Regions from separate parts of the Vreelandella sp. DA03-1M genome, predicted to be linked through region 4. Evidence: predicted binding sites of a transcription regulator. Region 4 holds the regulator's gene; each other region holds the start of a gene.
The links. Region 4 encodes sigma-54, which starts transcription at its own class of promoters, with help from an activator protein. Its sites were predicted from a motif close to TGGCACNNNNNTTGCTNT; they were not measured.

Region 1 (3,100 bases), 2.3 Mb from region 4:
GCATGAGCGACTATGACGCTGTCGAGAACTTCCGCCGCGACAAGCCCTTCCAACAACTGCTGACCCTGCAGAAGGTGCCGAGCGCGGCGACGCTGCGACAGCGGCTGGAGAAACTTGCCGCCAACGACCTGCAGGCGCGCACCGCCACCTGGTCCACGACCCTGCTGTCACTGATCGAAGCACCGATCACCGCCGAGACGACGCACGTCTGCCTGGACATCGACACCTTCGTCATGGACAACAGCAACTCGAAGAAGGAAGGCGTCTCGCGGACCTACCAGAAGGTCGATGGCTACACCCCGATCGCCGCCTATCTGGGCAACGAAGGGTGGTGCCTGGGTCTGGAACTGCGGCCTGGCAAGCAGCACACCATGAAGGAGAGCAACGCCTTCCTGGAGCGGGTACTGCCTCGCGCCCAATGCTTGACCAAGCAACCGATCCTGTTACGCGAGGACAGCGGCTTCGACAGCCAGGCGCTGTGGCCGCAGACCGTCTCGATCCACGACGACAACAAGACCGAATACGTCGTCCAACGCGTGATGCGCCTGGTCGAGCGCACCGCCGATCGCGATGGCCAGTTGCTGCTCGAACCGGACTATGAGTTGGAAGGCTGGTGGACCAGCCTGGACGAGGCGCCGGAGGCGGTGATCAAGCGCTACCAGGCGCATGCCACCCATGAGCAGTTTCACAGCGAGATCAAGACCGATCTCGACCTGGAGCGCTTGCCGTCCGGCAAGTTCGCCACCAACGATCTGATCCTGCATCTCGCCCAGTTGGCCTACAACATCCTGCGCCTGATGGGACAGCTGGGCATGACCGGCGAGCTGAGCCCGGTTCGCCACCCGGCCAAGCGGCGCCGGCTGCGCACCGTGCTACAAGAGCTGGTGCACCGTGCGGCTCTCGTGATTCACAAGGCACGGCAGATCATCCTCGACTTCGGGCAGGATATCGGGCGCATGACGGTGCTCAAGACGCTGCGGAGCCGACTGCGTTATCCACGAGGAACGCCATGCTGACCGTCAATCGGCGACACTCTATCCACAAGCAGTTCCAAGCGACACGCGATCGCCAGATATGTCGTGCCTGGCGGGTGGAAAGGCATGACAAAACGGGCCGTCAGCACCGATCAGCACGGTGGGTTTTGGCAATAACGGGCTTGCGAAAGCCAACTTGCACGGGGCGAATGATCAAAAAGTGCTCGCTGGCGGTGATAGGGAAAGTGTCGGCGCCGGCTTCACGGATTCAGGAGAATGGTTACAGAGAATGCATCAAAACAGGGCGCTGGTCCGGGCCGGTGACAGGTTCTGGGGCGCTAGGTGTTGGGTCGTTTTTCGGGGGCAAGCTCAGAATGTGCCGATTTGTCTCTATAATAATGATAAACAAGAATAAATAAGATGTGGCAAGACTTTTGCTAAATCATATTTGGAGCAATGAAACCCAACCGAAGGTATCCATTATGAAGAAGCAGTTTTTCACCAAATCCGGATTTATCAGTATCACTTTGCTTGCAGCACTTCAGGCTGCGCCCGCCATTGTTAGCGCTGACGTCAGCTCAAATGTGAGCGCCAGCAGCAACTATCTGTTCCGGGGCGTCACCCAGACAGACGGGGCTGCGGCTGTCCAGGGAGGGTTGGATTATGAGCATGCGTCGGGCTTCTACGCCGGTGGTTGGGGTTCCAATGTCGATTTTGGTGACGGCACCAGCTATGAGCTTGATCTTTATGCCGGATTCTCCGGCTCTGTGGAAGAACTGGGTTATGACGTTGGGTACATTTATTATGCGTATCCTGACGCGCCGGACTCCATCGACTTCGGCGAACTGTACGGCGAGATCAGTTATGGCATTGCGGCCATCGGCCTGGCCTACACGATCAACAGCGACACCAGTGGTGATGGGGTGTTCGTGCAGGGGGATGCCTATTACTACGCCTCTGTTGGGGTGCCTCTGGAGGACAGCTACAGTGCCGGTGTGACGCTTGGCTATTACGACTTCGCTGATGACGGCAAGGCTTCTGTCGGCGAGGCAAGTTATTCACACGTCGCCGCCAACGTTACAAAGGATGCGGGAAACTTCGGTTCTTTCAGTGTTAACGTGGAGTACGCGGACATTGAGTCAACCGACGCGCTTGGCTCTGTCAACTCGGATGATCCGAAGTTCTGGCTGGGTTGGAGCAGGAGTTTCTGATCGGCCAAGTGATCACAAGCAATTCAGATCCAGAATAAAAAGCCGGCCCAAATGACGGGCCGGTTTTTATTTATCATGCAAGAACCCACCATCGTGCGCCTGCCTTGACGCCCGGTGACTCGACATCCTCGCCCTTACCTCTGCCCCCCCTGCCGCCAAAGCTCATTTCTTATCCGGTGCCTGAATTTCAAACTGTATTAAAGGTTTGTCTGTAAGGTCGTTCCAGATTCCCACGCAAAAATGCTGACTCACTGACCTCAGTCAAACAGCCAGGATGATACTGAATGAACAAACGATTGTTGTTGTGCGCGATGATAGTTCCGGGAGCCTTGGCCGTCTCTCCTATGGTGTCGGCCCAGGCAAAAGAGAGTGTGTCGCTGAAAGAATATCAGCAGGCCAAAGCCAGCCAGGCTGTTTCCCTGAACCAGGCCATGGTGATGGCTTTCGAGAATAGCCCGGTATTGGCTTTGAGGCGGGCCGCGGTCTCGATACAGCAGGGACAGCTTGATCATGCCAGCCGCTGGGCGCCGAGCAATCCAGAGTTTGAGTTGGGGGCCCGTCAGGCCCCGGATCAGGCCGACGAGTCCCTGGAATATGGGGTGAGGGTTACTCAGGAGATCTGGATGGGTAATCGCGGCGACCTTGGGCAGTCGCGTGCCCGGAGTAATCTCACGTCCCGGCAACAGGAGCTTGAATACCTGAAGGTAGCCACCAAGGCGCGGGTGCGGGCCGCCTATTTCCGGATACTGCTGGCTCAGAAAGAGTTGGAAACCGCAACCCGTGCCGTTGAACTTATGCAACGCACCAAAGACCTGGTTGAAATGTCCGTAAAACAGGGTAAACAAACCCGGATTGATCTCAATACCGCAGTCATTGGGCTTGCCAGGGCCCGGAATCAAAAAGCCTCGGCGGAAC
Region 2 (3,100 bases), 2.2 Mb from region 4:
CACCCTCACCAGCCACGCCGGGCTGTCCATCATCGGGCAATGCTTCGAGATCGCTGGCGTCGACAGCATCGACAGCCGCTTCCCCACCACGCTGGGCATGCGCACCAGTGACGTGATCAAGAGCTACCTGGGCCTGCTGTGTCTGGGCATGAGCGACTATGACGCTGTCGAGAACTTCCGCCGCGACAAGCCCTTCCAACAACTGCTGACCCTGCAGAAGGTGCCGAGCGCGGCGACGCTGCGACAGCGGCTGGAGAAACTTGCCGCCAACGACCTGCAGGCGCGCACCGCCACCTGGTCCACGACCCTGCTGTCACTGATCGAAGCACCGATCACCGCCGAGACGACGCACGTCTGCCTGGACATCGACACCTTCGTCATGGACAACAGCAACTCGAAGAAGGAAGGCGTCTCGCGGACCTACCAGAAGGTCGATGGCTACACCCCGATCGCCGCCTATCTGGGCAACGAAGGGTGGTGCCTGGGTCTGGAACTGCGGCCTGGCAAGCAGCACACCATGAAGGAGAGCAACGCCTTCCTGGAGCGGGTACTGCCTCGCGCCCAATGCTTGACCAAGCAACCGATCCTGTTACGCGAGGACAGCGGCTTCGACAGCCAGGCGCTGTGGCCGCAGACCGTCTCGATCCACGACGACAACAAGACCGAATACGTCGTCCAACGCGTGATGCGCCTGGTCGAGCGCACCGCCGATCGCGATGGCCAGTTGCTGCTCGAACCGGACTATGAGTTGGAAGGCTGGTGGACCAGCCTGGACGAGGCGCCGGAGGCGGTGATCAAGCGCTACCAGGCGCATGCCACCCATGAGCAGTTTCACAGCGAGATCAAGACCGATCTCGACCTGGAGCGCTTGCCGTCCGGCAAGTTCGCCACCAACGATCTGATCCTGCATCTCGCCCAGTTGGCCTACAACATCCTGCGCCTGATGGGACAGCTGGGCATGACCGGCGAGCTGAGCCCGGTTCGCCACCCGGCCAAGCGGCGCCGGCTGCGCACCGTGCTACAAGAGCTGGTGCACCGTGCGGCTCTCGTGATTCACAAGGCACGGCAGATCATCCTCGACTTCGGGCAGGATATCGGGCGCATGACGGTGCTCAAGACGCTGCGGAGCCGACTGCGTTATCCACGAGGAACGCCATGCTGACCGTCAATCGGCGACACTCTATCCACAAGCAGTTCCAAGCGACACGCGATCGCCAGATATGTCGTGCCTGGCGGGTGGAAAGGCATGACAAAACGGGCCGTCAGCACCGATCAGCACGGTGGGTTTTGGCAATAACGGGCTTGCGAAAGCCAACTTGCACGGGGCGAATGATCAAAAAGTGCTCGCTGGCGGTGATAGGGAAAGTGTCGGCGCCGGCTTCACGGATTCAGGAGAATGGTTACAGAGAATGCATCAAAACAGGGCGCTGGTCCGGGCCGGTGACAGGTTCTGGGGCGCTAGGTGTTGGGTCGTTTTTCGGGGGCAAGCTCAGAATGTGCCGATTTGTCTCTATAATAATGATAAACAAGAATAAATAAGATGTGGCAAGACTTTTGCTAAATCATATTTGGAGCAATGAAACCCAACCGAAGGTATCCATTATGAAGAAGCAGTTTTTCACCAAATCCGGATTTATCAGTATCACTTTGCTTGCAGCACTTCAGGCTGCGCCCGCCATTGTTAGCGCTGACGTCAGCTCAAATGTGAGCGCCAGCAGCAACTATCTGTTCCGGGGCGTCACCCAGACAGACGGGGCTGCGGCTGTCCAGGGAGGGTTGGATTATGAGCATGCGTCGGGCTTCTACGCCGGTGGTTGGGGTTCCAATGTCGATTTTGGTGACGGCACCAGCTATGAGCTTGATCTTTATGCCGGATTCTCCGGCTCTGTGGAAGAACTGGGTTATGACGTTGGGTACATTTATTATGCGTATCCTGACGCGCCGGACTCCATCGACTTCGGCGAACTGTACGGCGAGATCAGTTATGGCATTGCGGCCATCGGCCTGGCCTACACGATCAACAGCGACACCAGTGGTGATGGGGTGTTCGTGCAGGGGGATGCCTATTACTACGCCTCTGTTGGGGTGCCTCTGGAGGACAGCTACAGTGCCGGTGTGACGCTTGGCTATTACGACTTCGCTGATGACGGCAAGGCTTCTGTCGGCGAGGCAAGTTATTCACACGTCGCCGCCAACGTTACAAAGGATGCGGGAAACTTCGGTTCTTTCAGTGTTAACGTGGAGTACGCGGACATTGAGTCAACCGACGCGCTTGGCTCTGTCAACTCGGATGATCCGAAGTTCTGGCTGGGTTGGAGCAGGAGTTTCTGATCGGCCAAGTGATCACAAGCAATTCAGATCCAGAATAAAAAGCCGGCCCAAATGACGGGCCGGTTTTTATTTATCATGCAAGAACCCACCATCGTGCGCCTGCCTTGACGCCCGGTGACTCGACATCCTCGCCCTTACCTCTGCCCCCCCTGCCGCCAAAGCTCATTTCTTATCCGGTGCCTGAATTTCAAACTGTATTAAAGGTTTGTCTGTAAGGTCGTTCCAGATTCCCACGCAAAAATGCTGACTCACTGACCTCAGTCAAACAGCCAGGATGATACTGAATGAACAAACGATTGTTGTTGTGCGCGATGATAGTTCCGGGAGCCTTGGCCGTCTCTCCTATGGTGTCGGCCCAGGCAAAAGAGAGTGTGTCGCTGAAAGAATATCAGCAGGCCAAAGCCAGCCAGGCTGTTTCCCTGAACCAGGCCATGGTGATGGCTTTCGAGAATAGCCCGGTATTGGCTTTGAGGCGGGCCGCGGTCTCGATACAGCAGGGACAGCTTGATCATGCCAGCCGCTGGGCGCCGAGCAATCCAGAGTTTGAGTTGGGGGCCCGTCAGGCCCCGGATCAGGCCGACGAGTCCCTGGAATATGGGGTGAGGGTTACTCAGGAGATCTGGATGGGTAATCGCGGCGACCTTGGGCAGTCGCGTGCCCGGAGTAATCTCACGTCCCGGCAACAGGAGCTTGAATACCTGAAGGTAGCCACCAAGGCGCGGGTGCGGGCCGCCTATTTCCGGATACTGCTGGCTCAGAAAGAGTTGGA
Region 3 (3,100 bases), 2.1 Mb from region 4:
ATCCGCCCCTGAATGCTGGAGATGGCATCCGCCGGGCAAACATCCAAACAGCGGGTACAACCAATATTACCGCTGGTGGAGTGGGCACACAGATCACTGTTGACTTGAAAATAGCGCGGCTTATCGAATTCGCCCACTAGCCCCACAAAATCGTCGAGGATATCGCTGCGCTGCTCAACGTCCTGCCACTGCAGTACTACATAGCCTGGAGGCGGCAGCTCCCAGCGCTGGGTATGAGAAGTTGGAGCAAGGTCAAGGATTAAGTCAAAGCCGTCGCGCTCAATCAGTGCGCGAGCAATATCCAGCGGCGCATCTTCATCGTCAAGCTGAGCGCTAAAGGCGCCCAGATAGCCATTGATACGCAGTTGGCTGAGTTGCCTCTGGGTCAGCGTCTGGGTGACCAGCGGTTCGCTAGACCTGAGAGGATCGACAGTGTCGTTTCCTGGGCTATTCGCGTCAGACTCAGTGACAAGTAGCGTCAGCGATGCCAAGCCGCGCCCCTGTAGAGCGCGAGCGGCAGGCTGAACGTCGGCTTCAGTACCTATTAACAGCGCATGACCACGGCTGTGATAGGTCACATTGGCAGGCGTTAGGTTAGCTGGCCACGAGACACGTCGGCGTACCGTTTCCCGAGCCTCGGCATTACGCTGGTCGTCTATCGACGCCAGTTGGATTCGTTGGTTCATGCGCTCTCACGGTCAGGGAATCATTCTTATTATAATTTTGAGTTATATTATTTAACTATTGTGGCATAACAATGCGTTGAAGCTAAGTTCAGCGTATGGCGAAATTCGATATTTGCCAACCTAATTACCGTCAACGCTGCCAACGCTAGCAACTAAATAAATGCTCAACCCATTGATTTCTATATACTAAGTAATAATGTCATAATTTGGTATGAGTGTCAGATAAATAATCAGACTGGTCGTCTAGTGAAGGCTCTTTTACAACGTTGTTACTGGCCGTGCAGGGTGCGGTGTGCTCTTCGTCTGCAGCTGTCGATGGCTCACTGGCGGCCACTTCAGCCGGAGACTCGGTACTGCCCTCGTCTACTGGCTTATCAAGCGCCTCTTCCACTTTATGCGTCCAGCGGCGCAGTTTACCGGCGAGATCTGCCGCCATCGGTTTCAACAGCTTATTGTAGTCGGCGTCGTAGTCATCCAAGCCATCGCGCACGTTGTAGTTACCGGTGGCCCATAGGCGTTTTAATGCTTGTCGGCGTAAAGGGCCGCTAACGCCCGGCGCCATATACGCACTGAAATCGCTGCCTGCTTCCAGCGTGTCAGGGTCTGGCAAGGTATGGTCGAGGCTGCCGGGTTCTGGCTCCTCGGCTGACGTTGCCAGGGGTTGGTCATTCTTAGCATTAGGTTGCTCGGCCTCATTATGAAGCACTGCCTCCTGGTCAGCAGATGCCTCATCTAAGGGCTTAGTATCTGGTGAAGAGGACGCATCGGCGTCCTCTTCTTTTTGCACATGGCGCTTTAGTCGCGACCAGCGTTCCAGGCGACTCATTACGGCTGCTCCTTGGAGGGCGTGTCTTTGGCGCGCCCAGCCCCTTTGCGTTTTTTCTTGCGCATTTCCATTGGCGCTTCCCCATGGCGTGCCAGATAACTCTCGAGCCAGACCTGAATGGCCATTGGCATCGGTGCTTCGAGCACCTGTTGCTCGCCATCCATCCAACCAGCCGCAACGTCCTGGCTAGCGGTAATCGCATCCGGCTGGGGTGTTTGTCCGGTAAAGCCTGCTCGCACAAACAGTCGCGGAGTAGTCGACGTTAGATTGAAACGATAGGCAGCACGCTCGGTCATCGACAGCTGCAGGTTAAGGACATTATCACCCTGATCGCCCAGCGTTAGCTCAGCAATGCGCCACTGTGTCAGTGTAAAACGCTTCACCTGCTTGGGCTCAGCTACCAAGGTAATACTGATAGGGCGTAGGTTATCGCTCATATTTTAAAAACCCTGCACCTTGCATGGATGACATGTGGAAAAATAGCACTTAGAAAATAGTACTTAGAAAAATCGCACTTATAAGGATAGCGCTTGAATGGGTAGACAAGTAAGCATCCCCAGCGCCATCATCGTCAACCCTGTCGTTTTGCGAGAACTATTTCGCGAGGATTACCATGCCCGCCCTTCAGCCTGCCCTTCAGATAAGCCGAGCCCGCTTACCGGCCACCACCGAGATCAGCATCGTTGATGAATATGGCGATGCGCGTCAGCAGGCCATCGCCGCTGAACGAGCACTCACCGTGTATCTCAACAAACGTGAAATCGTCACGCTGATGACGCTGGGCGATGACCCTGAAGCGCTGGTGGTGGGCTATCTACGCAATCAGGGGCTACTGCGTGCCGCGGCTGATTTAGCCGCCGTGCAGGTCGATTGGGAAGTAGAAGCCGCGGTCGTCATTACACGCCACTTGCCCGAGGATTTAGAGGCGCGCTTAAGCACTCGCACGGTGACGACCGGCTGCGGCCAGGGCACGGTCTTTGGTAAACTGCTCGACCAAACCGCTCTGACGGCGCTTCCCGATACGCCGTTAGCACAATCCACGCTCTATCAACTGCTGCAAAATCTCAACGCCTATAATGAGACCTACCGCAGCGCGGGCGCCGTTCACGGCTGTGCGCTTTGCCGCCAAACCGAGGTGCTCGACTTTGTTGAAGACGTGGGGCGGCACAATGCGGTGGATACCCTGGCCGGGCGCCAATGGTTGCAACAAGCCGACAGCGCTGATGCCGATATTTTCTATACCACTGGGCGACTGACATCTGAGATGGTACTCAAAGTGGCGCAAATGGGCATTAGCGTGCTGGTTTCACGCTCCGGTGTGACCCAAAAAGGCGTCGAGCTGGCTGAACGCTTCGGCGTGATGCTGATTGCCCGCGCCAAAGGCCGCCACTTTCAGGCGATTAATACTCAGAATCGCTTGGCGCTGGATGCGATACCTAATCGACCATCCCAGGCCCGTTCATCTAAAGAGGCAAGCTCATGATTCCCACTCACGAACTCACCGGCATGATTCTCGCGGGCGGCGAAGGGCGCAGAATGGGTGGCCGGGATAAAGGGCTTGAGCCGTTCGCGGGCCTGCCATTAGTCG
Region 4 (3,100 bases):
ATAGGGAGCCAAGCCTTGGCAACTACAGACACTGCGCCAATCAAAACCCTATATGCCCACCACTTGGCCAAAAGCTATAAGCGACGCCGAGTCGTTAAAGACATCAATTTAGAGATCTCCCAAGGCAGCGTTGTGGGCTTGCTCGGCCCCAACGGTGCAGGCAAAACCACCTCTTTTTATATGATTGTGGGGCTGGTGAAATCCGATGCTGGCAAAGTGGGTATCGACGATGTAGATCTAACCCGCGCCCCAATGCATGAACGCGCTGCGGCGGGTATCGGCTACCTTCCGCAAGAAGCGTCTATTTTTCGTAAATTATCGGTTGCCGATAATATTATGGCGATACTCGAAACGCGCAAAGAGCTCAGCCGTCGCGACCGCGAGCAGCGCCTGGAAGCGCTACTTGAAGATTTTCACATTACCCATATTCGCGACAACCTGGGCATGAGCCTTTCAGGCGGTGAACGCAGGCGTGTGGAGATTGCTCGCTCACTGGCGACAGAACCCGCATTCATTCTGCTGGACGAGCCCTTTGCTGGCGTAGACCCCATTTCGGTGGGCGAGATCAAAACCATTATTCGGGCATTAAAACAGCGCCACATCGGCGTACTGATTACCGACCACAACGTTCGCGAAACCCTGGATATTTGTGATATCGCCTACATCGTGGGCGATGGTCAAATCATCGCCAGCGGCTCTCCAGCCTCGATACTCACTAACCAGAAAGTGAGGGAGGTTTATTTAGGCGCTGATTTCCGCCTCTAGCTTATTTTTCACTTCTAATTAGCGCTCTACAACAACTTTACTACCAATGGCATGCTTATTGCACTTGCACCTGAGACCTACTCGCACTAGGGTGGAGCATTCTGATTAACGAGTGGTTCTCAGATGGTCATGAAAGCTTCTCTTCAACTGCGCATGGGCACACAGCTGACCATGACACCTCAGCTGCAGCAGGCCATTGCCCTGCTACAGCTATCAACGCTGGACTTACGTCAAGAAATTCAGCAGGCCCTAGATGCCAACCCCATGCTGGACCAAGAGGATGAATTTGGCGAACAGGCTGTCAGCGAGCCCAAAGAGGAAGAGTGGTCAGAGAGCATTCCCACCGAGCTCTCGGTAGATAGTGACTGGTCTGATACCTACCAAGATATGGGCAGTCACGGTGGCACCAGCAGCGAAGGACCTGATTTTGAGCGCCAAGCGGCTGGCCAGAGTCTTCATGGGCACTTGCTGTGGCAGCTTGCCATGACTGATTTTGGCGCGCGAGAGCAACTTGTCGCAGAAAGTCTTATCGACGCGTTAGATGCTAATGGCTATTTAACTCAGCCGCTCAACGATATCCGTGAAGGGCTTCGCGCCCAAGGTGTCGATGGGCTTAGCCAGCGCGAAGTGGAAACTATTCTGCTTAAACTTCAGCAATTTGAGCCAACAGGGATATTCGCCCGCGACCTGCGGGAGTGCCTGATGCTGCAGCTGGCCATTCTTCCCGATGATACGCCGTTGCTGGTTCCTGCCCGCCGCTTAGTACGGCAGTTTCTGGAAGCGCTCGGCAAAGATGACATGCGCTTACTAAAACGCCGCCTGGGACTCGATGATGACCAGCTGGCTGATGTCATTCTCCTCATTCGTAGCCTTGATCCACGCCCGGGCAGCGCCTATGGCGATACCGATGATAGTTATGTAACGCCCGACCTGGTCGTACGCCATGACCACGAAGGCTGGCACTTAGAGCTCAATCCTGAGGCATTGCCAAGGCTGCGCATTCAGCCCGACTACGCAAGCTTAATAAAGCGTGCGGATAAAAGTCAGGACAATCAGTTTTTAAAAGAACACCTGCAGGAAGCACGCTGGCTGATCAAGAGCCTCTCTAGCCGCAACGATACGCTACTGCGCGTTGGACGCGAGATTATCACCCGGCAAATTGGCTTTTTAGAACACGGCGAAGAAGCCATGAAGCCGCTCATATTGGCCGATATCGCCGAGGCCGTGGAAATGCACGAATCGACTATTTCCCGGGTAACCACTCAGAAATTTATTCATACGCCTCGCGGCGTATTTGAACTCAAATACTTTTTCTCAAGCCAAGTCAGCAGCCAGGATGGTGACAGCCATTCAAGCACCGCTATTCGCGCTCGGCTTAAGAAATTGGTTCAAGAGGAGCCGCCAGGCAAGCCGCTTTCTGATAGCCGCTTAGTCACGCTATTAGGAGAGTGGGGAATTCAAGTAGCGCGTCGAACGGTGGCTAAATACCGTGAAGCCATGGGCATTCCCTCCTCTAGCGAGCGACGTCGTTTGCGCTAGCACAAATCAACGTTTTAGGGAAACTCTCGACAAGGGCTTTGCAACGCGGCAAAAAGGGTTACAATCGAAGTACAGTCCGATGGATAAGGAGTACGTCAATGCAAGTTAATATCACTGGTCATCACGTAGAACTGACTGACGCCTTGCGTGACTATGTCAACGAAAAGCTTGAACGTGTAGAGCGCCATTACGACAACATAACCACGGTGCAAGTCACCTTATCTGTGGAGAAAGAGCGCCAGCAGGCCGCCTGTACGCTGCACGCAGCAGGTGCTGATTTACATGCGGAAGCCCTAGACAGTGATATGTACGCCGCTATTGACGCATTAGCGGACAAAATTGATCGGCAACTCGTTAAACATAAGGAAAAAGCACAAGCTCGCGCCCAAGGCGCAGGCGTGCGTTAATTCAATGACGTTGGAAACCATACTCCCCCCGGAACGTGTTCTCTTTGACGTACCCGGGGGCAGCAAAAAAAGGGTGCTGGAATTTTTCAGCACCTTTATTGCCCAAAATATCCCCAGTCTGGACAGCCAAGAAGTGTTTAGCCGTTTAATTGGCCGTGAGCGCTTAGGCAGTACCGGGATTGGTAACGGCGTGGCTATTCCCCATGCGCGTAGTCCTCACTGCTCGGCCCCGATTGCTGGTTTTTTAAAACTCGCAGAAGCGATTGATTTTGATGCTATCGACGGCGACCCGGTGGATCTGGTATTTGTATTGCTAGTTCCAGAAGAGGCTGATGACACACATCTCTCTCTGCTCGGCCAGGTAGCGACCATCATGAACGATGCGGATA

Region 1: a site for sigma-54 is predicted at 1,398-1,415, ahead of ACXUPB_RS19880 (TorF family putative porin). Genes of this name have one in related genera too.
Region 2: a site for sigma-54 is predicted at 1,544-1,561, ahead of ACXUPB_RS20320 (TorF family putative porin). Genes of this name have one in related genera too.
Region 3: a site for sigma-54 is predicted at 2,060-2,077, ahead of ACXUPB_RS18495 (DUF3305 domain-containing protein). Genes of this name have one in related genera too.

Annotation. Positions count from the first base shown of each region.
Region 1 covers NZ_CM146798.1:4,272,580-4,275,679, forward strand. The annotation lists gene ACXUPB_RS19875 (transposase) at 1-1,016, shown strand, start outside; gene ACXUPB_RS19880 (TorF family putative porin) at 1,457-2,185, shown strand; gene ACXUPB_RS19885 (TolC family protein) at 2,470-3,100, shown strand, end outside.
Region 2 covers NZ_CM146798.1:4,369,075-4,372,174, reverse strand. The annotation lists gene ACXUPB_RS20325 (transposase) at 1-1,162, shown strand, start outside; gene ACXUPB_RS20320 (TorF family putative porin) at 1,603-2,331, shown strand; gene ACXUPB_RS20315 (TolC family protein) at 2,616-3,100, shown strand, end outside.
Region 3 covers NZ_CM146798.1:3,957,058-3,960,157, forward strand. The annotation lists gene ACXUPB_RS18485 (4Fe-4S dicluster domain-containing protein) at 1-686, opposite strand, end outside; gene ACXUPB_RS18490 (DUF3306 domain-containing protein) at 886-1,512, opposite strand; gene ACXUPB_RS18495 (DUF3305 domain-containing protein) at 1,512-1,949, opposite strand; gene ACXUPB_RS18500 (formate dehydrogenase accessory sulfurtransferase FdhD) at 2,126-2,995, shown strand; gene mobA (molybdenum cofactor guanylyltransferase MobA) at 2,992-3,100, shown strand, end outside.
Region 4 covers NZ_CM146798.1:1,824,343-1,827,442, reverse strand. The annotation lists gene lptA (lipopolysaccharide transport periplasmic protein LptA) at 1-4, shown strand, start outside; gene lptB (LPS export ABC transporter ATP-binding protein) at 16-765, shown strand; gene ACXUPB_RS08390 (RNA polymerase factor sigma-54) at 889-2,304, shown strand; gene hpf (ribosome hibernation-promoting factor, HPF/YfiA family) at 2,403-2,711, shown strand; gene ACXUPB_RS08380 (PTS sugar transporter subunit IIA) at 2,716-3,100, shown strand, end outside.